DNA from 3 places in the Clostridium sp. BNL1100 genome. Region 3 is predicted to be linked to each of the others. Evidence: predicted binding sites of a transcription regulator. Region 3 holds the regulator's gene; each other region holds the start of a gene.

Region 1 (7,608 bases), 1.8 Mb from region 3:
AAACTTATTAGGTAACATATATTTTAAATATAAAAAAGGCTCCCTTTGGAAGCCTTTTTTATCAAGAATTTTAAGTATTGTCCATTTTATTTCTAGATCACAAAATTTATTTCCCGAATACATCTACTAAAACCCCGCTTATATCAGCACTTACCGAATTTATAATATCGGAAGGAATCACCCACACTTACTATACCCGCAACTCCTGCAAATAACACAACCGCCTTCATGCTCAAGTGCTTTACCACACTCCGGGCATTCCGCACTTACAAAGTCCTCTTCAATACCGGGATTTGAGCATACTTCCTTCATTGTACAGCTGCCGCATTGTGAGTCGCACTCACTTTGTTCAGCGTCAGCAGTTCTTGCAGAAGGCTTTTGTAAGAGACTGTATTCAGTTGTTGCACATATTTCTCCTGACACATCCTCGTCTTTGCTGCTCTGGATTTTCGCAACCTTTTCTATGAGCCTGCCTATTGCATCCGGGCAGGACAAAACCTTCAAGCCCTTCTGACGTATTGTAGACGGGCATCTTATGCCTTTTAGCTGTTCAACAATTGACTTCACATCCATACCTGAACGTAATGCTACCGACACAAGACGGCTTGTTGCTTCTGATTGAGAAGGACAGCCTCCTGCACGTCCTGTATTTGTGAAGACCTCGCAAATACCGTTTTCGTCATAGTTTACAGTAATATAAAGATTTCCGCAGCCTATTCCCACTTTTTCCGTAAAACCTGTTGTAATGTCGGGTCTTGGCCTTGGTTCTATTTTCCCGGGCATATTATTGATCGCACAGGAATCGCAGTAAATATTCTCTCCGGCTGGCAACTCCTTGTCAGCGTTGCCTTCCTTACCTTTAACTTTTCCAATATTTAGAACCTGTAAGTCACGGCTTCCGTCTCTGTAAATTGTAACCCCCTTACACTGGGTCTTATAGGCCAGAGTGAATACCTCTCTTACATCATCCGTAGTCGCATCATGACTCAGGTTAACTGTCTTGGAAACCGCATTGTCTGTATGCCGCTGGAAGGCCGCCTGCATTTTTACATGCCACTCTGGAAGGACATCATGTGCAGTAACAAAAATGTCTTGAACATTCTTTGGTACCTCATTCATATTTTTAACAGTTCCAACCCGAGCGATTTTTTTCATAAGCTCGTCTGAATAAAAGTTCCCTGAAAGCGCGGCCCCTTTAAATACAGGGTTAACCTCCACCAGTTCACTGTTGTCCATAACATTTCTAATATATGAAATTGCAAAAATCGGCTCAATTCCGCTTGAAACACCAGCTATCAAGCTCAATGTACCTGTAGGTGCAATGGTGGTAGTAGTAGCATTTCTCATCTTTATACCTTTTTGAGCATATATGCTGTCCTCATAAAATGGAAAAGCACCCTTTAATTCGGCCAAATCCTGTGAAGCTTTCAGTGCAGTATCACTGATAAAGGACATAACCTTGTCCGCTAAATCAATTGCAGCTTGAGAATTATATGCTACACCCAAAGCACAGAGTGTGTCTGCCCATCCCATAACTCCAAGGCCTATTTTTCTGGTACCTCTTGTCATTTTATCTATTTCTGGCAGAGGATATTTGTTGACCTCTATTACATTATCCAGAAAACGTACTGCTTTTCGTACTGTGTTTCCCAATTTCTCAAAATCAAGGCCTTTATGTGAATCATCCATCATATTATATAAATTTATTGAACCAAGATTACAAGCCTCATAAGGCAACAATGGCTGCTCACCGCAGGGATTGGTACTTTCTATTTCACCAAGCTTAGGAGTTACATTATCCCGGTTAAGCCTGTCCAGGAAAATTATACCCGGCTCCCCGTTTTTCCAAGCCATTTCCACGATTATATCAAATACCTCTTTAGCGTTAAGTTTAGCAACAGGCTTCTTTGTTTTAGGATCCAAAAGTTCATATTCCAAATTGTGTTCAACGGCTTTCATGAAATCTTCAGTAATTCCAACACTTAGATTAAAATTAGTTATTTCTGAATTATCACTTTTGCAGGAAATGAACTCCATAATATCAGGGTGATCAATTCTGAGAATCCCCATGTTGGCACCACGTCTGGTTCCCCCCTGTTTTACCGCTTCTGTTGCGGCATTAAAAACCTTCATAAAACTTATAGGGCCGCTTGCAACGCCACCGGTTGAATTTACAGTTGATCCTTTTGCACGGAGTCTGGAAAAGCTGAAACCTGTTCCCCCACCGCTTTTATGTATTAATGCAGCATTTTTTATGGATTCAAAAATGCCTTCCATCGTATCTTCTACAGGAAGAACAAAACAAGCACTTAACTGCCCCAAAGGTCTTCCGGCATTCATCAAAGTAGGTGAATTAGGTAAAAATTCAAGATTAGCCATCATATCATAAAATTCCTGTTCAATTACCGCCAACCCTTTTTCATCAGTATATGCGGCATCCGCAGATGCTATTGCCTTTGCAACACGACGAAACATTCCTTCGCAATCCTCAAGCAGATTTCCGTTTTCGTCCTTCTCCAGATATCTCTTCTCCAATACTTTGACGGCATTTTCCGATAACTTCATGAATAAATCCCCTCTCATTAGTCTATATTTTGTATTTGTATTATTTCAAAGACACTACATATTGTATCACTTTAATTATATATGTTCAATATAGTTAAATATTGCCGGATTTTTTCAAAAAAAACGCCCAGCCCCATATTTCACATGAAGCAAGGCATTTTTTACGGAAATAATTATTTTTCTTTTTCAAAATATGATTCCTGATATTTATTGCTTGGATCCCAAAGAATCCATTCTTCATATCCGGCATCATAAATAGCCTTGATTTGCTGTTTGACCTGCTCTGCGCCATAAGTCTGGAAATAGCCCGTTGGCAGATATCTGGCAGTAAATGCCTGTATATATGGTCTTAATTTTGCCTTGTAACCCGTAGTTTCAGATATTTTTTTCTTTGCAGATAACAAAGAATTGTAGACTACGCCATAAGGATCCATATCCGGCTTTGTATAAGTAACACCATTAATCTTCTGACCTACACCATTACCCATTATTCCTTTTGGGGAGTTGTTTGCATAGTGTGACGGGTAAATCATTGGACTTATGCAGTATATATCTTTTCCTACTTCTTGGAACCTTTGTCCAATACTTTCTCCATCCAATTTGCTTTCAATAATTATTGCAAATACGTCTGCTGAAACAGGTACTCCCAATTCCTGATGAAGTTCTTTTTCTGATTTTGAAAGGAACCCGTTTATTGCTTCGGCCTTTTCGGGAACATTTGTACCAAAATTAAAGGATTTTTTACTTCCTGTGGGGAATCTGACATAATCAAACTGGATTTCATCAAAGCCGTAGGAAATAGCTTCCTTTGCTATTGCTATATTGTAGTCCCAAACCTCTTCCATATAAGGGCTTGTCCAAGGCGTTGAACCGTTTTCCAGCCATAGCTTTCCGCTCGGTGACTTTACACCAAGGTCTGCTCTGTTCTTAGCCAGAACAGGGTCTTTGAAAACAACTATTCTACCTATTACATATATTCCATTGTCATGGAATTTTTTTATAACATCTTTAGGATTATAGTATTTTACCTGCTTACCATATTTTTTAACCAAGTCAAGGTTTGTGCTATAGTTTACAGCACCATCTTCCTTGACATCAATAACTACAGTATTCAATTCAGTATTTTTGGCCATATTAATAATTTTGTCAACTCTTGCTGACGAACCTGCGGAAGGCCCTGTAAGGTATATAGCCTTAACCTTTACTTTTTCAATACTTGGCGATAATTGCAACCCTTCGGATTGAGGTACCTGCTCTTGTTTTGTGGAATCTGAAGCCGCCGCTGTTGAATTTGCAGCTGTAGTATCTGAAGGTTTTGTTTCAGTACTTACGGCAGATGAAGAAGTTGCACTTGTACTTGTGCTTGTGCTTTGAGGGTCTTTTGTCCCGTTTTCATTACATCCCGTAAGGAAAAATGATCCTGCTGCAACTGTCAAACTTAGAAAAAGAGATGTGAATAAAACCGTAATATTTTTCCTGTTTTTCATTTAGAAGTACCCCATTCCCGATATTTTTTCGTGGCATTATGTAGTATAATCATGAATTGAAATTTTCAATCAGATACACTGAGATTATACAAAATCCGGGTAATAAAATCAAACCTATTTAAAGCATATTTGGAATATATATACTAGTAATATTTCCCAATAACTTCTTGTATTGCCCATATATAAAAAAGACTTAATCTCCATCAAGGAAATCAAGTCTTTAAAAAAAGTTACTATTTAAGTTATGTGATTTTAATTGAGTTTATTTGGATTGGCAATCTTTACCTCAAGGGGTGCAAGCATATTTTTATTAATATCTGTTGCTATTGGCTTTTCATAGCTTCCATGACCATCAACGTATAATCCTAATTTAAGCTGATACATATTTCCGTAGTAATTCTCTACATCATCATCCTTATAGGTGGATACTTTAGGGCCAAACTCAATTTTCACCACATCTCCTGCATCATAAGTTCCGTTTACTTCTATGTTAATCACATATTTATCATTTACTTTAATCACTTTTTTAGTAATATTACTATCACTAACCTTTAAAATCTCAGTAGAATCTTTTTTCTTTACAGTAGCCTTTATGTTTTTGCTGACTAGCTCCAAGAAAAATGGGTTTTCATTGATATTCATTTTATTTACCATGTCTTTATCCATTACAATTCCCGGATTTGAAGTTCTGTTCTTAAGTTGTAGTTCAAAAGAAACAGGTACATATGACCCCAGAACAAACTCAAGATTTGGGTTTCTAGAATTATTTATTATATTATACGTTACAAAACCCAGTTCGGTTTCAACAAAAGGATACATTATTGCATCTGCAATGTTTGAGTAAGGGCCTACTGCACCGTTCGCCACGCCAACTACCTTATAATAGTACTTTACTCCTCTGTTGTTTGTTATTTCAGGAATGGAACCGTCCTTAAAGGAGGTTCCGGTTATTCCTTCTTTAATAATTTCGTATGTCCCATCGGAGCTATCAGACCTTAACACACTATAGGTTTGGGCTCCCTGAGCAGGACTCCACCGCAGCTGAACAGATGCTCCCTCACGAGCTGCCTTTAGATTTGCCGGAGCGTCCGGGGGTACGGCAATAGTTATTTCTCTTGATTTTGCGCCCTCATATCCCTCTTTTATAGCCGAAACAAAATACTTGTATACCTTTCCGTATTCAACCTTACTATCGGTATAAGTATTATCTACCGAAAGAACTGTGGTTTGTATTCCATCGCATACTCTGTACAGCCTGTATCCCGAAGCAGTATCCACCGGATCCCATGAAAGGTAAATTGTCTTTTTATTTACAGTACCCCCTAGATTCTGAGGTGCACCTAACCCCACTACAACCTTCACCCACTGAGATTTTGCACTCTCGCCTGCCTCATTCCATGCACTAACACTGAATTTGTATTCCCCGGATGCCAGGTTGGGCACCGTGTATGAATTATCTTTTACATTAATTATTGTAGTCATACCCTCCCAGTCTGTTTGGTAAATCTTATATCCCTGTGCTTCAAGAACACTGTCCCATGTCAGGACTACACTACTGTCATTTTTTAAATCTGCCTTAAGATTTGTTGGAGTCTTGGGGATATTAATGGTTCCGTCAACAAACAGCTGCGAGTTTGGGACTACTTCCTTTGCTTTTTTCGGATTACTCCATAAAAGCTTTGCAACGGCATCGTATTCGTTTTCATAGTATTCTATTCTTATTCTGTATTTTTTACCCTTTTCCATTTGCACTGACTTTGAACTATTCTCTGTCTCAGAATGCTTCTGCCAGTTTGAAATCAAAAGTTCATTTGTATCAAAGCTTCCATTTCTGTTTAAATCAATCCATAGTTTCACTCCGTCATCCGTTCTGGTGTAGAATGTGTAGTCCTCATTAAATTCCGGCATAATATACCCTGACCAAACCACTGAATAGTGATCTGCATTAACCTTAGGATCAGGGGCTTTATCTCCCCATCTGTAGTAGGTGTCTGCATTATCTTTGGTAAAATCAATTTTAGGGTCAATTCTGGACATGGCAAGTTCCGTATTTTCCATTACATAATTAGTTGTAAAATTGTTTCCTAAATCATAACCGTAGTTTGTCAAACTACTGCCGGCAACAGGCTTCCAATTATAGTATTCGGCGTACAGTCCGTTGCCAGTCATAATCAATGCAGTAGCAGAAGCCTCATTTGAAAATGGCCCCGACTGCTCACCACTGTCTGAAACAGCCTGCACCTTGTATGTATAGGTTCCCCCCGGTGTTACGTTGTTGTCAGTAAACGAACTGTCAGATAATATCTGAGGAAGCTGGACGAAATCAGAATCACCCGGACCTTTTCGCCACAGTTTATAACCTTCCGCACCGTTTACTTCATCCCATCTTAACAGTATGCCATCTCTTTTAGAAATTGCCTGAAGGGTTTCAGGTGCTGCAAGCTCTTGTCCCGGTTCTTTTCCCCATATAAGTTCACCATTATAATATACTGTTACTCTTTCCCAATCCATTTCTTCTCCGGGATTAAAAGAGTAGTGATTAGCTTGGTTAAATTTTCTCAGATTAGATGTATCCCCTGTCATTTGAGCAATAAATTCCTTGACTATTTCAAGTTCAATATCTGCGTGTGAAGTATTGTTACCGGATTTCGCACTAAGCTCATAATTCTTTGAACTGATAGTATAGTCCTGACTCCAGTTCCACCACCATCTGTGTTTATCCTTATCTGAAGAACAATTGGTACTCCTTTCAAGAATATCATCCAACCAGTTAAGATCACGCTTAATAAATTTATCATTCCATAAACTGCTGAAATAACGTAAAAACTTATACAAACAATTCATGTAACCTGAACCGTTGCTTTTTGACGGAAACCCGATTTCAATAAAACTGTTAGCTTTAGGTGTGGAATACTCACCCATATTAATAAATACTGACGGAAGGGTTTGTATGACATCTTCTTGTGGATTTGAACGGCCTGACTGATAGTTATAAATCTTTCCCTCTACCTTTTCAGTCTTTGGGGCAACCTTGTTTAAGTCTCCATCCATATTAAAGTAGTAATGGATTCTTATTTTATCCAAATCTATGTCCTTGTTACCCTCATTATACAGCTTCAGCACTGAATGAATCCTATCCTTCGACGCAAACTCGGAAGGATTAGTTGGATAACTTTTTTCAGTAAGTCTAACCTGAATTTTATTCTCATCAGGCTGTCTCACTATAGTACAGCCCAAATCAGAAAAGTTCATCCATTTTACATAACCGTAGATTTCCCACGTCCCATGACTTTTTATAGTTCTGTTGGATAGTAAGCTGGACCCGAAAGTATACTCCCTGTTTGACTTATCAATGTTCTTGTAGGCAGAAAACTCATAGATTTTCAGACCCAGTTCTTTTCCCGACTTGTTTGTAAACCTTAGCACCAGTTGGTTATTGCTGTTAAGTGTAATAGCAGAATCGCTGGTATTAGTGATTTTTACCTTGATAAACTGGAACATACCATTATCATAGTTGTAATCACTGCAGGAATTATTATCAGGAAACCAGTCTTCG
Region 2 (7,608 bases), 740 kb from region 3:
TCCAAGCTTATATCGGAAAAGGCTTCATTCATAACGATTATCACACTCGCCTTCACTTTCGGGATAGCTTTACTTTTTGTATATTTTTTAACCAGCTTTTCTGCAGCAGACTTACTGTAGTTTTCAGGTACTTCCATCTTATATGCGCTCATATTGTACAAAAAACAGTAATTGAAACCAACATCATTAAAGACACCTGCTACATACGCTTTCGACTTAGACGGCATTCTGTCGTATATTTTTCTGGAGCTATAGACATAGCTATTTGATAAAATTGCTATCCCCAAAATAGCAACACATCCTGCTATTTTGATGGGTACTTTGATCTTTTTAAACTTTATAAATACTCCTAAAACCAACATGGCTAAAGAAAAAAACAGTACTAACGAAATTAAAGTAACATCCAGCTTCATCTTTGTATCTGACATTATATTAGCCGCCTCAGCACCAAGAAACACATCCTGGGGTACAAAGGGATCGTCTCTGAAAATAATCTTAAAGCGGTTAATTAGAGATGCTACATGGAACACAGTCGAAACCAGTGAAACTGAAAAAAACACATTATTGAATACAAGGTAAAAAAACAATATGCCTGCAAAAACAGGAAACCCGTTAAGTATAAATAAAGAAGGATGTTTGAGTACATTAGCCGCTATAGTATGAAAATCATTTGGCTGAAGTAGAAAGCCAGTTACTGTTAAAAACACTGTAAAAACAGCTATTAAGAGAAAAGTCCAAATATATCCCAATTCAATCTTTTTTTTGGATTTAGCCGAAAATAAATTTACCATTATTAACTCCATTCCCGGAAAGCACAAATAAATACGTTATTCAACCTACCGTTCCACGTTTACCTATATTATTTTAGGTCTAATAATTGTCTTTGTAAATAGCCCCATTATTCCATAATTTTATTTACAAATCTGCAAGCTCTATATTACCACTTGCCAAACTTTTTTCAATATCAATAATACGTTGGTTTGCTGAACCTCTGAATTTAAGTAGAAGATCCTTTTGTTCCTGTATAAAGGGCCCGTCAACCAGTATTTTTGTATTATTAAGAAGTTCCATCCAGCCTTTTCTGTAGTTTGAATTCTCAATTAACTGTTCAAATGTGTACCCTGAATAAACCATAACGTTGAGTCCGAGTTCTTTAATTTCCTTTGCAAGGACCGCAAAAGTATCTGCCTGTTCGAAGGGCTCTCCACCGCTGAATGTGACTCCGTCCAAGAGTGGATTTTTACGTATTTTCTCCACTATTCCTTCAATCTCAATAAGTTCACCACCATCAAAGGAATGAGTTTGAGGATTGTGACAACCCTTACAATTATGTCGACAGCCTTGTGCAAAAATTACCATTCGTATTCCCGGGCCGTCAACAATAGATTCATTGATTATTCCTGATATTCTTATCTGTTTACTCATTTTTATCACCACAATAAATATGCCAAATGAACTGGCATTTGGCATATTTTACACTATTATTGAATTAATTACATATGTTTGACTCTGTCTCGTACCTCGGCTTTTTTAGCATCATTAAACCGATCAAGTGTTCCCACAAGATACCCGGTAATACGCCTGATCCTTTCAAAATGCCTATCGTCGTCTTCTTCTCTTCCACACCTAGGACATGTATCGCCTATTATTCCCGTATAACCGCATACAGGGTCTCTGTCAACAGGGTGGTTTATTGATCCGTAACCTATTCCTGACTCTTTCATTGCCCTTATTATCTTTTCAAAGGCCTCAAGATTGTTCAGCGGATCACCATCAACTTCAACATAGGTTATATGTCCTCCATTAGTTAACTCATGGTAAGGAGCTTCAGTTTTAATCTTGTCCATTGCATTTATCTTATAATAAACAGGCACATGGAAGCTGTTCGTATAGTATTCTTTATCTGTTACACCATCTATATTACCGAATACATTTTTATCATACTTTACAAATCTGCCGGACGTACCCTCTGCCGGAGTTGCAATAAGAGAAAAATTCATATTGTATTTCTCACTTGCTTCGTCCATCCTCTTTCTCATATAACCTACGATTTCAAGGCCAAGATTCTGTGCTTGTTCGGATTCGCCATGGTGTCTTCCGATTAATGCCTTGAGGCACTCTGCCAAGCCAATAAAGCCCATTGTAAGTGTTCCATGCTTTAATACTTCCCCAACTTCATCTTCCCAGTTGAGGTTTTCAGAATCAATCCATACGCCCTGTCCCATTAGGAAAGGAAAATTTTTAACCTTTTTCTTTGCTTGGATAAGATATCTTTCGTAAAGTTGGTCAGTTACCAAATCAATTTTCTTATCCAATTCTTCAAAGAAAATATTAAGATTCTTATTACTTCTGAGGGCTATTCTAGGTAAATTTATAGTTGTAAAACTCAGATTACCCCTACCGAATATTACTTCCCTGTCCGGATCGTATGTATTTCCGATAACTCTGGTTCTGCAACCCATGTATGCAATCTCCGTATTGGGCTCTCCATCCTTGTAATATCTTAGGTTATATGGAGCATCAATAAAGGAAAAGTTAGGGAACAATCTCTTTGCGCTGACACGGCAGGCCAGCTTGAAAAGATCATAGTTGGGGTCGCTTTCCTTATAGTTTATTCCGTCCTTCACCTTGAATATATGTATGGGAAATATGGGAGTTTCACCGTTTCCAAGGCCTTCTTCGGTAGCCAGTAAAAGATTTTTTACCACAAGCCTTCCTTCAGGAGAAGTGTCGGTTCCGTAATTTATGGAACTGAAAGGTGTTTGTGCTCCTGCTCTGCTATGCATTGTGTTAAGGTTATGAACAAATGCTTCCATTGCCTGATAAGTTATTCTGTCAGTCTCTTCTTCAGTTTTCTTTACTGCAAAAGTCTGAGCCTTTTCAAGCAAGGATTCGTCCGGAATATATTTCAACAGAATTTTCTTTTCTGCTTTAATATATGCTTCCATTCTATTTAATGCCGGCCTTATACCGAATTCTTTATATATTTCTTCACGGGCTTCTGCAATCTCATTTGAAAAATCATTTCCAATTAGTAATTCCAATGATTTTTTCAAATTCTGTTTATATCCCTTTTCAAAAGTCTTTGCAACGCCCATTGACATTCCATAATCAAAATTCGGAATACTCTGACCCCCATGCTGATCATTCTGATTTGACTGGATTGCAATACAAGCCAAAGCTGAATAGCTACTGATATCATTTGGTTCTCTCAGGTATCCATGTCCGGTACTGAAACCACCTCTGAACAGCTTCTGAATATCTATCTGACAGCAGGTAGTAGTCAATGTCAAAAAATCCAAGTCGTGTATATGTATATCTGCATTGTTATGTGCTTGTGCATGCTCCGGTTTAAGCACATACATTTCGTAGAATTGTTTTGCACCCTCCGAACCATATTTAAGCATTGTTCCCATAGCAGTATCACTGTCTATATTTGCGTTTTCACGTTTTAAGTCATTATCTTTTGCGTCTTTAAAGGTAAGCTCCTCATAAACCTTCATCAAGCGTGTGTTCATTTCACGTACCTTTGTTCTGTCGGCCCTGTACAAAATGAACTCCTTAGCTGTTTTTGCATGGCCTGTTTCAATTAACACTTTTTCTACTGCATCCTGTATTTCTTCAACACTGGGTACCCTTCTGTCAAGACTTGATTCAATGAAATCAACAACCCTTTCTGCCAATTCCATTGCCGTCCTGTAATCCTTACCTCCGGTAGCACTAGCTGCCTTAAAAATAGCATTAGCAATTTTTTCAATGTTAAATGGTACTTCTCTTCCGTCACGCTTTCTGATTTTGGTTATCATGTGGCTAGCCACCCTTCTCAAATTTTTTCTTTTGCAGTATATTAAATTATTTGCCTTTTGCCAAAAAGCAAAATATGCGCACAAATAAAAATGTGCAGATCAAATCGCACAATAAGTCTGACCACAAGCCAACCTGGCAGTAGCTTGGGACATTTGTTTACGCCGTTATGTCTAAATAATTTTATATTTTGAATATGTATATATTCATCACTTTTAACAATATGTTGGTGCAATTATACTATCACTCTCAAGATATTGTGTCAACAAGTTATTATTTTGATGTATCTAAATTTGAGACTGTATGCCTTAATTAAGATTTATTTTCTACCTTTATCGTTTTTTGTTTTGATTTTTGACTATTAAAGATTTTAGGTAAAAAATAGCAAATAAAATAAGCATAACAACCTCTATGCCGTAAAAATCCGACATACCTAAACCTGCTTAAAATAGGTTTTTACGGGTTATTATGCTTTTATTTGCTCTATTACTCCCGAACTACTATATGTCCAAACTTATATATCCAAACTGTTTAAAAGTTTTTTAAGTTCTACCAATTCTTCTTTTGTGAGTGTGACGCCCTTGCCCATCTTTTCGTGATCTGGAGACCAATCCCTGATATCATACTTTGGGTCTCGATCATTCCAGCTGACCAAATTCAGTTCCTTGTACCATCCTTTGCCTGACTCTGACAGGGTACCAATATTTTCGGTTATTTCAAACTTTATTTCAGCCATAAATAACAATCCTCCCAAAATTTATATTATACCAAGTCATCAAGTTTTTCGTCCTTAAAAGACCCTAACATTGCCGCACCTACTACAATACCTGCATTACCCATTTCAGCCATTTTAAATTCCGGAAGATTAAGCTCTTTTGAATATATTCTGTCTTTCAAAAGCTCAACCAATGGGTTTACAATCGCATTTCCTAGCTTACTTATAGGCCCTGCGATTATTACAACTTCAGGCATTAATATATTTACAATGTTTGTTAATCCCTCAGCAAAATACTCAACGAATTCAGAGCACAGTTTTTTGGCCTTTTCATCACCTGCCTTGGCAGCTTCGAATATTGTTAATTCAGTTATCTGTGCAACATTGTTCATAACCATTTTTCCTAAAATGGAATCCGGATTTTCTGCTGCCAGTTGTTTGGTTTGATTAATAAGTGAAGATCCCGACACATACTGCTCCCAACAACCTTTTCTGCCACAGCTGCACGGCCTTCCGTTATACTCTATAACCATATGACCGAACTCTGTCCCACCGAAGTTAAATCCGTTATATATACTTCCGTCAATAATAATTCCTCCGCCGATACCCACTCCTACTTTAATAGTAAGTGAACTTTCAGTACCGTATGCGGCACCAAGCAGATATTCAGCTATAGCTACACAGTTTGCATCATTTTCAACAAAAACAGGAAGGTTTATGTGCTTCTGAATCTCATTCCTGACATGGGCATTTGTGAAATTTAGCGAGTAGTTTTTTAAAACAATGCCCCTCTTATTATCGGTTACCCCGGGACATCCTACTCCTATATATTTTATATTTTTTATTTCAATATCCTCATCTGCAGTTATCTTTCTTATTAATGCACAAACATCCTTAATTATTTCTTGAAATTCTCTGTCTTTATTCGTGGGTACAGTATCTCTGCGAATTAATTTACCATTTTTATCAAGTATACCTGCAACGATATTTTTGACTCCCAATTCAATACCAATAGTATATTTCATTTAACACGCCTCATTTATATAATGATATTATTTATTTCTATATAACATGCTAATCAATCATATTTATGACTGTTAAGGACAAAATCATCGTCCCTTAATTGTAATGGCATAACTGATACAACTATATGCTTATGCTTTAAAAGTTCCTTTTCAACATAATATCTGGTATTGTTGTGCAGGAATCTATGCCACCATTTCTTAACTGCAAATTGTGGAAGTATAACCGTTATCATATCACCGTTCTGATAGTCATACTCAGCCGACTCAATAAATTTCAGCATCGGATCAACAACTTTTCTGAAAGGCGAATATTTGACAACTATAGGAATATCCATATTTAGTGCATTATATTTTTCTTTTATTTTTTTCGCATCTGCTTCATCAATGACCACACTAAAAGCAGTTATATTGTCCGATATTGTTTTTGCATATCGAAGGGCTCTCAGGCTTGACCTGTTAATACTTTCTATTGGAACAATAACTCTGTTCCTGTAAACAGCCTTATTTATATCAAAGTTAGCAATTTCTTCAGGCTTGAGCCTCAACTGTCTCATAACAGCTTCATAGTGCTTCTTTACCTTAAAAATTAACAATATAAGAATCGGAATAAGTATTACAACCAGCCATGCGCCTTCCCTGAACTTAGTAAAGGCAATGATTATAACAACAATACCCGATACAACTGCTCCTGTTCCGTTGATTATAGCTTTGTGCTTCCAGCCCTTTTCTTTACTCTTCTTCCACTTAATGAACATACCCGTTTGAGACAGTGTGAAGGAGATAAATACACCTATTGCATAAAGTCCTATCAACTTTGAAACATCTGCCTTAAATACAATCATTAAGGCGCTTGCAAGTACGGACAACAAAATTATTCCATTATCATAACTCAGTCTGTCACCTCTCATACTGAGCTGTCTTGGAGCATATCCGTCTTTTGCCATAATTGATATCAGCATCGGGAAACCCGAATAAGCCGTATTAGCTGCAAGAACAAGTATGATAAATGTAGTAGCAGTTATATAATAAAACATAAAATCAAACTTGGTATTGTGGAAAATTTCACCTGCTATCATTACGAGCATTGCATTACCATGAGAAGGATTAACATGGTATATATTTGCTATAATAGAACTTCCCCCGAATAAAACAAGAATAACCATGGACAAAAGAAACAGGACTCTTTTAGCATACTTTGTACTTGGATTCTTGAAGTTTGGTACTGCATTACTCACTGCCTCAACGCCTGTAACAGCCGCACAACCATTTGAGAAAGCAGTCAGCACCAACATTAGTGTCAAAGGTTTAACAATGTCAGGCATATCCTGTGCCGGTGGCGGAACATATCCTCCCGCTACCTTTGCGAAACCGGCAGCTATCATAACAACCATACCTATTATAAATGCATAAGCAGGAATACCAAAAACTCTCGAAGACTCTCTTATTCCTCTTAAATTACCTATCATAAGCAAAATTACCATGGCAACTGCTATGATAACCGAATAAGGCTTAAAGCCCTTAAACGCAGTTGTAAATTGTTCAACTCCTGAAGAAATACTTACTGCTACAGTCATTACATAGTCGACAGACAATGCAGCACCGGCTGTAACACCTGCAAGAATTCCCAGGTTCTCCTTAGCAACTACATATGCCCCGCCTCCATTTGGATAACTGTCAATAACCTGTCTGTATGACAACATCAGTATCATAAGCAGACATATAATTGCAATAGATATATACGACAACTGTCTGAATGCCAGCATACCCACAGCAGGTATCAAAACCATCAGAACTTCCTGACCCGCATAGGCTACCGACGAAATAGCATCGCTGGACAAAATCGGAAGACCCCAGAGAACTCCCATTTTTTGATCTTTCAATGCTTCATTTTTCAACGGTTTGCCGACCAATATTCTTCTTACTTTTTTAAACATAAATGCCCCACCATTTTAAGTTATTTAGTTTTTATTATTTGCTTTTTCTGCATTTTGTCGCAAGGAATATTATGGCAAAACGCTTATTGTATTCTAATACTTTTCTAAGCAATTTTCAATAGCAAATTTA
Region 3 (7,608 bases):
CCCAGACAGTACATAGTAGACGGTTACGATGGTATCACTGATCCTGTAGGTATGAAGGGAGCAAAGCTTGAGGGAGATTTTGACGTAGTAATAGGAAAGATTATCTCAGTACAGAATATTGTAAGAAGTATGGAGAAAGCCGGTTTAAAAGTTGATGGGATAATACCCGAAGGCTTTTCAGCGGGGGAGTGCATTTTAGCTCCCGACGAAAAGGAAATGGGAGTAGTGCTTATTGATGTTGGAGGAGGTTCAACCGAGATAAGTGTTTTCAAAAATGAGATGCTGGTTATGAACAAATGTATTCCTGTTGGAGGAGATCACATAACCAATGATTTGTCTATAGCTCTTAAGATTACATATTCCGAAGCGGAAAAGATAAAAAGACAACTTCAACTGGCCTCCACAGCTCTTATTAAATTTGATCAGGATATAACAGTAAACGATATCAGCGAGAGTTTTAAAAAGAATATTAAGGTTTCAGATATTATAGAGGTAATTGAAGCAAGAGTTTATGAGATGTTCAGCATATGCTGTGATCTGATTCAAAAAAATTGTCCCGGTAATTACGGTGCAGGAGTGGTACTTTCCGGAAACGGAATATCAGCAATGGATGGAGCGGTACAAATTGCAAATGAGCTATTCAATATGCCTGTACGGGTAGCATCGCCAAAGGTAAGAAGTTTATCCGGCCTGCAACATTGTACCGCAGCCGGTATAATCAGTTACATAGGAAAACAGGAAAGAGAAGCAAGTACAACAAGTTCTATTAGTAAAAAAACTGATTTAAAGCCTGTAAAAAAAGCTAAAGAAAGTTCTTTTTTTAAAAAGGCATTAAATGCCTTAAAAGAATTTTTTTACTAGGTAATAAAATCTAAAACTTGCCTTATTTGTTTTTATAATATATAGTATTATTATGTGTTTTTCTACGCTATATATAAAAAAAGACAATTTATTCCGTTGATTTTAATAGATATACACATCAAGTTTTATTACAAATGCTAAAGGGGGATTTAAATTGCTAGATTTCGAGATTGACATGGACCATTTTGCCCAAATAAAAGTTATTGGTTGCGGCGGCGGTGGTAACAATGCCGTTAACAGGATGATAGCAGCCGGGTTAAGAGGCGTGGATTTTATAGCGATTAATACTGATAAGCAGGCATTATTTTTATCAAAAGCCAATACAAAGATTCAGATAGGAGACAAGCTTACTAAGGGCCTTGGTGCCGGAGCAAATCCTGAAACCGGAGAAAAAGCAGCCAATGAGAGCAGAGATGAGATTGCTCAAGCGATAAAGGGTGCCGACATGGTTTTTGTTACTGCCGGAATGGGCGGCGGAACAGGAACTGGTGCAGCTCCTGTTGTAGCGCAGCTTGCAAGAGAAATGGGTATTCTTACTATAGCTGTTGTTACAAAACCTTTTATGTTTGAAAGCAGAACTCGTATGCAGCATGCTGAAAGAGGTATAGAAAACCTTAAAAATTCAGTTGATTCGTTGGTAACAATTCCAAATGACAGACTCCTACAGGTTGTTGAGAAGAGAACAACCATGGTAGATGCTTTCAGAATGGCGGATGATGTCTTACTTCAGGGTGTACAGGGTATTTCTGATTTGATTGCTGTTCCCGGTTTAGTAAATCTTGACTTTGCCGATGTCAAAACAATAATGCTTAGTTCAGGTTTGGCTCACATGGGAGTAGGAAGAGCATCCGGTGAAAGTAGGGCAGAAGAAGCAGCAAAACAGGCAATTCAAAGTCCGCTTCTTGAAACATCAATTGAGGGAGCAAGGAGAGTTCTTGTAAATATTACAGGAGGACCTGATTTGGGTCTGTTTGAAGTAAATACTGCTGCTGAACTCGTTCAGAAATCTGCTGACCCCGAAGCAAATATAATTTTTGGAGCTGTTATTGATGACAATCTCAAGGATGAACTTATGATAACAGTTATTGCAACCGGTTTTGAGACTAGTCCTATCCTTAAAAAGACTGAGAAGCCTGTTGAAAAAGTAGTTAAAAATCCTGTAACTACAAATGCTTCAACCCCTGTTGAAAGCGGAAGCTACGGTTCTATTTCACAAGAGAAGAATTCTTCCGGTTCAATGTCAGTTGACAATGAACTTGATATACCAACTTTCCTGAGAAGAAACAGATTTAAATAAATAGAGCATAAATTCGGTTAATTTATCGCATTTGCAGCCCGTTGGAAGTTCCAACGGGTTTTTTGCATTTTCCGGGTTTTTGAAAACCTATTTTGTCAAATGAAAATTCTTTTTCTACATTTCTTTTTGACAAACTTTTGTTAATTAACTATGTATAATAAACATAAAAACATAAAGGCTTGAATAATAATTTAATAGATATAATTTCCGTACAGGTCTTTTAGTAATTGTGAGGTATAAAAGTGGAAATTTATTTGGATGTTCTTATCCTTGAAAATTTGGTTATCAATTATCTTATTCTATATGTTACTGCAAAGTTTTCCAGATACAGAACCAGTACTTTGCGATTATTTTCAGGGGCGATAATAGGCGCCTTATATGTTGGCGTTATAATAATTGAGCCTGATATAAAGGTATTCTATACTACTTTGGCAAAGATACTTTTATCCTTCTTTATAATTGCTGTAACCTTTTCTCCCAGAAAGATTATGACATTCATAAAAACATTAGTAATTTTTTACATATCAACTTTTATATTTGCCGGTGCGGCACTTGCTTTCTTGTTTTTCAACGAGCAGGGAGGTTTTGTGAAAAACGGTATTGTTTATGTATTTGGACAATCAAAGTGGAGTTTGATGTTTTTTTCACTTGTTACAGTGGGTATAATCATAAAAATATTTATGGAAGTCATTCAAAGTAAATTTACCAGAGATAATCTACTGATACCGGTTAAGATTTCCTTCGATAACAGAAAGATTGGGTTTCCTGCTTTAGTAGATACCGGCAATTCATTAAAGGACCCTTTAACAAATAATCCTGTAATGGTTGTAGAATTTAAGGCACTGGAAGAACTACTGCCAATAGAGATAAAGGATATCTTTAAAAATTCAAAGGAAGACGATTTAAGCTGTGTAACTACAACAATTTCAACTTCTAAGTGGTTTTCAAGGTTTAGGCTGATACCCTTTAGCTCGTTGGGCAAGGAAAACGGAATGCTTATAGGGTTTAAACCTGATTTTATTGAAATAGGTGAGGAAGAAGAAAAAAGGGATGTAAAAAATGTGATTGTAGGTATATACAACAGGTCCCTGTCAAGGAATGAAAAGTACAAGGCACTGCTTGGTCCGGAACTGGTTGCGTAGGCTGAATTACTATATACATATTTGAAAGGGGACAGCTAAATGAATTTTGTATCCAGGTGTAAGATGTACTTACTTATCAAGTACGAAACGCTATTAAGGAAATTTAAGATTGGGAGCACATTTCCCGTACATTACATAGGAGGTAGTGAGGCTTTGCCGCCTCCTCTTACCCTCGACGAAGAGACATACCTCCTTAATAAGCTTGAACAAAGCGATTATGGCGTTAAAAGTATTTTAATTGAAAGAAATCTCAGACTGGTTGTTTATATTGCAAGAAAGTTTGAAAATACAGGTGTAGGAGTAGAAGATTTGATTTCCATAGGTACTATAGGTTTGATAAAGGCTATAAATACATTCAATCCTTCGAAAAATATTAAGCTTGCAACATATGCTTCAAGATGTATTGAAAATGAAATACTCATGTATTTGAGAAGAAACAACAGGGTTAAGGCAGAAATATCTATTGATGAACCTTTAAATATCGATTGGGATGGTAATGAACTGCTGCTGTCGGATATACTTGGAACCGATAATGACATGATTCATAGGAGTATTGAGGACGAGGTTGACAAGGAGCTTCTTGCTGCAGCAATGAAAAAATTATCAGTAAGGGAAAAGAAGATAATGGAGCTGAGGTTTGGTCTTTCTAACGGTGTTGAAAAAACCCAAAAAGAAGTGGCTGATATGCTGGGTATATCCCAATCTTATATTTCAAGACTTGAAAAAAGAATTATCAGCAGACTAAAAAAAGAGATTAGCAGGATGACCTAGAGAGAAGCCGTTGAGCCCTCAAAAGCAAGCTTGTCAAGGGTTTCAAGAAAAATATTTTGGATGCTAATTCAGTATAAATTAGACCTTCATGGCAATAATGATATTGCACAGTTATTATTGCTCTGGAGGTTTTTATATGCTTATCAATAAAGTTGAAATATGTGGCGTTAATACATCTAAACTTCCTGTTCTCACTAATGAACAGAAAAAAGTACTATTTGAAAGAATGCATAAAGGCGATAATTCTGCTAGAGATGAGTTTATAAATGGAAATCTCAGGCTTGTATTAAGTGTTATTCAGAGGTTTAATAATAGAGGAGAATATGTTGATGATTTGTTTCAGGTAGGCTGTATAGGTTTAATAAAAGCTATAGACAATTTTGATGTAACTCAGAATGTCAAGTTTTCAACTTATGCAGTCCCAATGATAATAGGAGAAATCAGAAGGTATCTAAGAGATAATAACTCCATAAGAGTAAGCCGTTCATTGCGAGATATTGCCTATAAAGCATTACAGGCAAAGGAGAGGCTTACTACACAAAATTCAAAGGAGCCTACAATAGCAGAACTGGCTCAGGAACTTCAACTTCCCAAGGAGGATATTGTTTTTGCATTGGATGCGATTCAAGACCCTATATCGTTGTTTGAATCCGTTTACCATGACGGAGGAGATGCCATTTATGTAATGGATCAGGTCAGTGACGACAAGAATATTGACGAGAATTGGCTTGAAACTATTTCTCTGAAAGAAGCCATGCGTAAACTCAATGACAGGGAAAAACTGATTCTCAATCTCAGGTTCTTTGAAGGAAGAACTCAAATGGAAGTTGCAGATGAAATAGGAATTTCTCAGGCACAGGTATCAAGACTTGAAAAGACAGCATTAATGCATATGAAGAAGTATATTTAATAAATATGAAAAATTAAATATTTCATATCAAAAAAATTAGGACATATAATTATTAATATATGTCCTAATTTTTTTTGATTGCGGAGGTCAATACATGAGAAGAGCAAGCAGCCTGAAAGATAAGGAAGTTATAAATGTTTCGGATGGTACACGCCTGGGAATGGTCTCAGATGTCGAAATAAACCTCAATGACGGAAGAATAGAGGGGATAGTAGTACCTATACCGGGTAAATGGTTTGGTATGTTTGGAAAGGACAATGAATACATAATTCCATGGGAAAGTATAATTAAGGTTGGTGACGAAATAATACTGGTTGAAATGAATGAGAATATTGTCAGAAAGTTTTTAGAATGATAGCGGCTGTAGGTATACAAATATTATCAAATAAGGTAAAATGGAATCAGCATAAAAAACACTTGCTTTTACAACAGGAGGGTATAAACAAATGAAGTGTCCATTTTGCGGTTTTATAGAAGATAAGGTCATTGATTCCAGACCCACAGATGAAGGCTCTGCTATCAGAAGAAGACGTGAATGTACAAAATGCAACAGAAGATTCACCACATATGAAAAGGTTGAAAGTCTACCCCTGATGGTAATTAAAAAGGATAAGTCAAGACAGCCCTTTGATAGGGATAAACTAATGAATGGACTCTTAAGAGCATGTGAGAAAAGGCCTGTTTCTATAAACGATTTGGAAAAAATGGTAGAAAATATTGAATCACAACTGCATAATTCACTTCAAAGAGAAGTAACTACAGAAGACATTGGTGAAATGGTTATGTCAAAGCTTAAAACCATGGACGAAGTTGCTTATGTAAGATTTGCGTCTGTTTACAGGCAATTTAAGGATATAAATACTTTCATGGACGAGCTTAGAAAACTGCTTAGAGATGAAAAAATGGAATAGTTTATATAAAAAATACAGCCCATTCGCTTTTGTTGAATGGGTTTTTGACTTTATTATAGTTTTATGTTAAAATTTTATCCGATAGAACGATATCATTTCTTGTAATTCTTAGTATTTCTTCTATATTGGTAAGGTTTCTATTTAAATTTCTTAAGTTATATTCTAATGTGATTTACATCTAAATTTCTAAAAAAAATTAAATGAGAGGATATTTTATATGGTCTCAAAGGTAAAGAGCTGTGCCCTTTTGGGTATTGACGGCTGTATTGTTGACGTTGAAACAGATATAAGCAATGGTATACCCAATTTCGACGTAGTAGGACTTGGCGATATGGCAGTAAGAGAATCACGTGAACGAGTCAGAGCTGCTATTAAGAACAGCGGTATTGATTTTCCTGTAAGGAGAATAACAATAAATCTGGCTCCTGCAAGTCTGAGGAAGGGAGGATCAATGTATGATGTTTCCATCGCAGTAGGAATACTTGTAGCTTCGGATATAATAAAGAATACCGACCTTTCGTCATACATGTTCTTAGGAGAACTCTCTCTGGACGGAAGTATAAAACCAATAGACGGAATTATATCAATGGTTTGCTGTGCAGCTGCAAATGATATAAAGAATATATTTGTACCTGAAACGAATTCCGATGAAGCAGCAGTATTCAGTAGTGTAAACATTTTACCGGTAAAAAGCCTTAATGATATTATAAAACACCTGAATGGTGATAATACCATTCCATTCTACCTTATAAACGTGGACAGCATATTTATGCATAATACTAAAGACAGTTTGGATTTTTGTGACGTAAAGGGACAGGCAAGTTTAAAAAGGGCAATGGAGGTAGCTGCCTGCGGTTCGCATAATATGCTCATGATAGGTTCACCCGGCAGCGGCAAAACAATGCTGGCAAAAAGGCTGCCGTCAATACTTCCGGATATGACATTCGAGGAAGCAGTTCAAATAACAAAATTACACAGTATTTCAGGTCTTTTGCCGAGAAATACTTCTCTGATTACTCACAGACCTTTCAGAAATCCGCACCACACCATATCAGCAATAAGTCTTGTAGGAGGTGGAAAACAGTGCAAACCGGGAGAGGTTAGCCTTGCTCACTACGGTGTTCTTTTCCTGGACGAATTTCCGGAATTTGAAAAAAGTGCTATTGAAGTACTTAGACAGCCTCTGGAAGATGGAGAGATAACCATATCCAGAGTCAACGGAAGTATTACATACCCTGCAAGAACAACTCTTATTTGTGCAGCTAACCCATGCAAATGCGGTTATTATCTGGAACCGTCCAACAAATGCAGTTGTACGCCCAAAATGGTACAACAATATCTTGGTAAACTAAGTCAGCCATTGCTGGACAGGATTGACATACACGCAGAAATACATCCAGTAAGATACGATGATTTAAATAATGAAGTCAGGGAAGAAACGTCAGCCGTTATACGTGAAAGAGTAAATAGGGCAAGAAAGATTCAGACTGACAGGTACAGAGGGTTGGGAATATATTCAAATTCTGAATTGACGCCAACATTAATAAGAAAATATTGTGAACTTGACAGAAATACGTCAAGCCTTCTTAAAATGGCATTTGAAAGACTTGGACTGAGTGCTCGTGCCTATGACAGAATCTTAAAAGTAGCAAGGACTATTGCGGATATGGATGGCAGTGAGAAAATAAAATCTGAACATATCGCCGAGGCGATACA

What was found. The regulator NrdR, encoded in region 3, represses ribonucleotide reductase genes. The targets are predictions, from matches to a motif close to CACNANATNTNGTG.
Region 1: the regulator NrdR is predicted to act here: its motif matches at 2,618-2,631, upstream of CLO1100_RS04120 (vitamin B12-dependent ribonucleotide reductase).
Region 2: the regulator NrdR is predicted to act here: its motif matches at 4,053-4,066, upstream of CLO1100_RS08585 (anaerobic ribonucleoside triphosphate reductase).

Annotation. Positions count from the first base shown of each region.
Region 1 is NC_016791.1:945,372-952,979, reverse strand. Features, by position in the region: gene CLO1100_RS04120 (vitamin B12-dependent ribonucleotide reductase) at 178-2,565, opposite strand; gene CLO1100_RS04115 (putative glycoside hydrolase) at 2,739-4,052, opposite strand; gene CLO1100_RS04110 (PA14 domain-containing protein) at 4,305-7,608, opposite strand, start outside.
Region 2 is NC_016791.1:2,050,596-2,058,203, reverse strand. Features, by position in the region: gene CLO1100_RS08595 (sulfatase-like hydrolase/transferase) at 1-791, opposite strand, end outside; gene nrdG (anaerobic ribonucleoside-triphosphate reductase activating protein) at 916-1,425, opposite strand; gene CLO1100_RS08585 (anaerobic ribonucleoside triphosphate reductase) at 1,494-3,806, opposite strand; gene CLO1100_RS08580 (YdbC family protein) at 4,319-4,540, opposite strand; gene CLO1100_RS08575 (ROK family protein) at 4,567-5,544, opposite strand; gene CLO1100_RS08570 (APC family permease) at 5,598-7,478, opposite strand.
Region 3 is NC_016791.1:2,787,123-2,794,730, reverse strand. Features, by position in the region: gene ftsA (cell division protein FtsA) at 1-861, shown strand, start outside; gene ftsZ (cell division protein FtsZ) at 1,016-2,158, shown strand; gene spoIIGA (sigma-E processing peptidase SpoIIGA) at 2,401-3,300, shown strand; gene sigE (RNA polymerase sporulation sigma factor SigE) at 3,340-4,071, shown strand; gene sigG (RNA polymerase sporulation sigma factor SigG) at 4,208-4,981, shown strand; gene CLO1100_RS11860 (YlmC/YmxH family sporulation protein) at 5,076-5,336, shown strand; gene nrdR (transcriptional regulator NrdR) at 5,428-5,892, shown strand; gene CLO1100_RS11850 (YifB family Mg chelatase-like AAA ATPase) at 6,110-7,608, shown strand, end outside.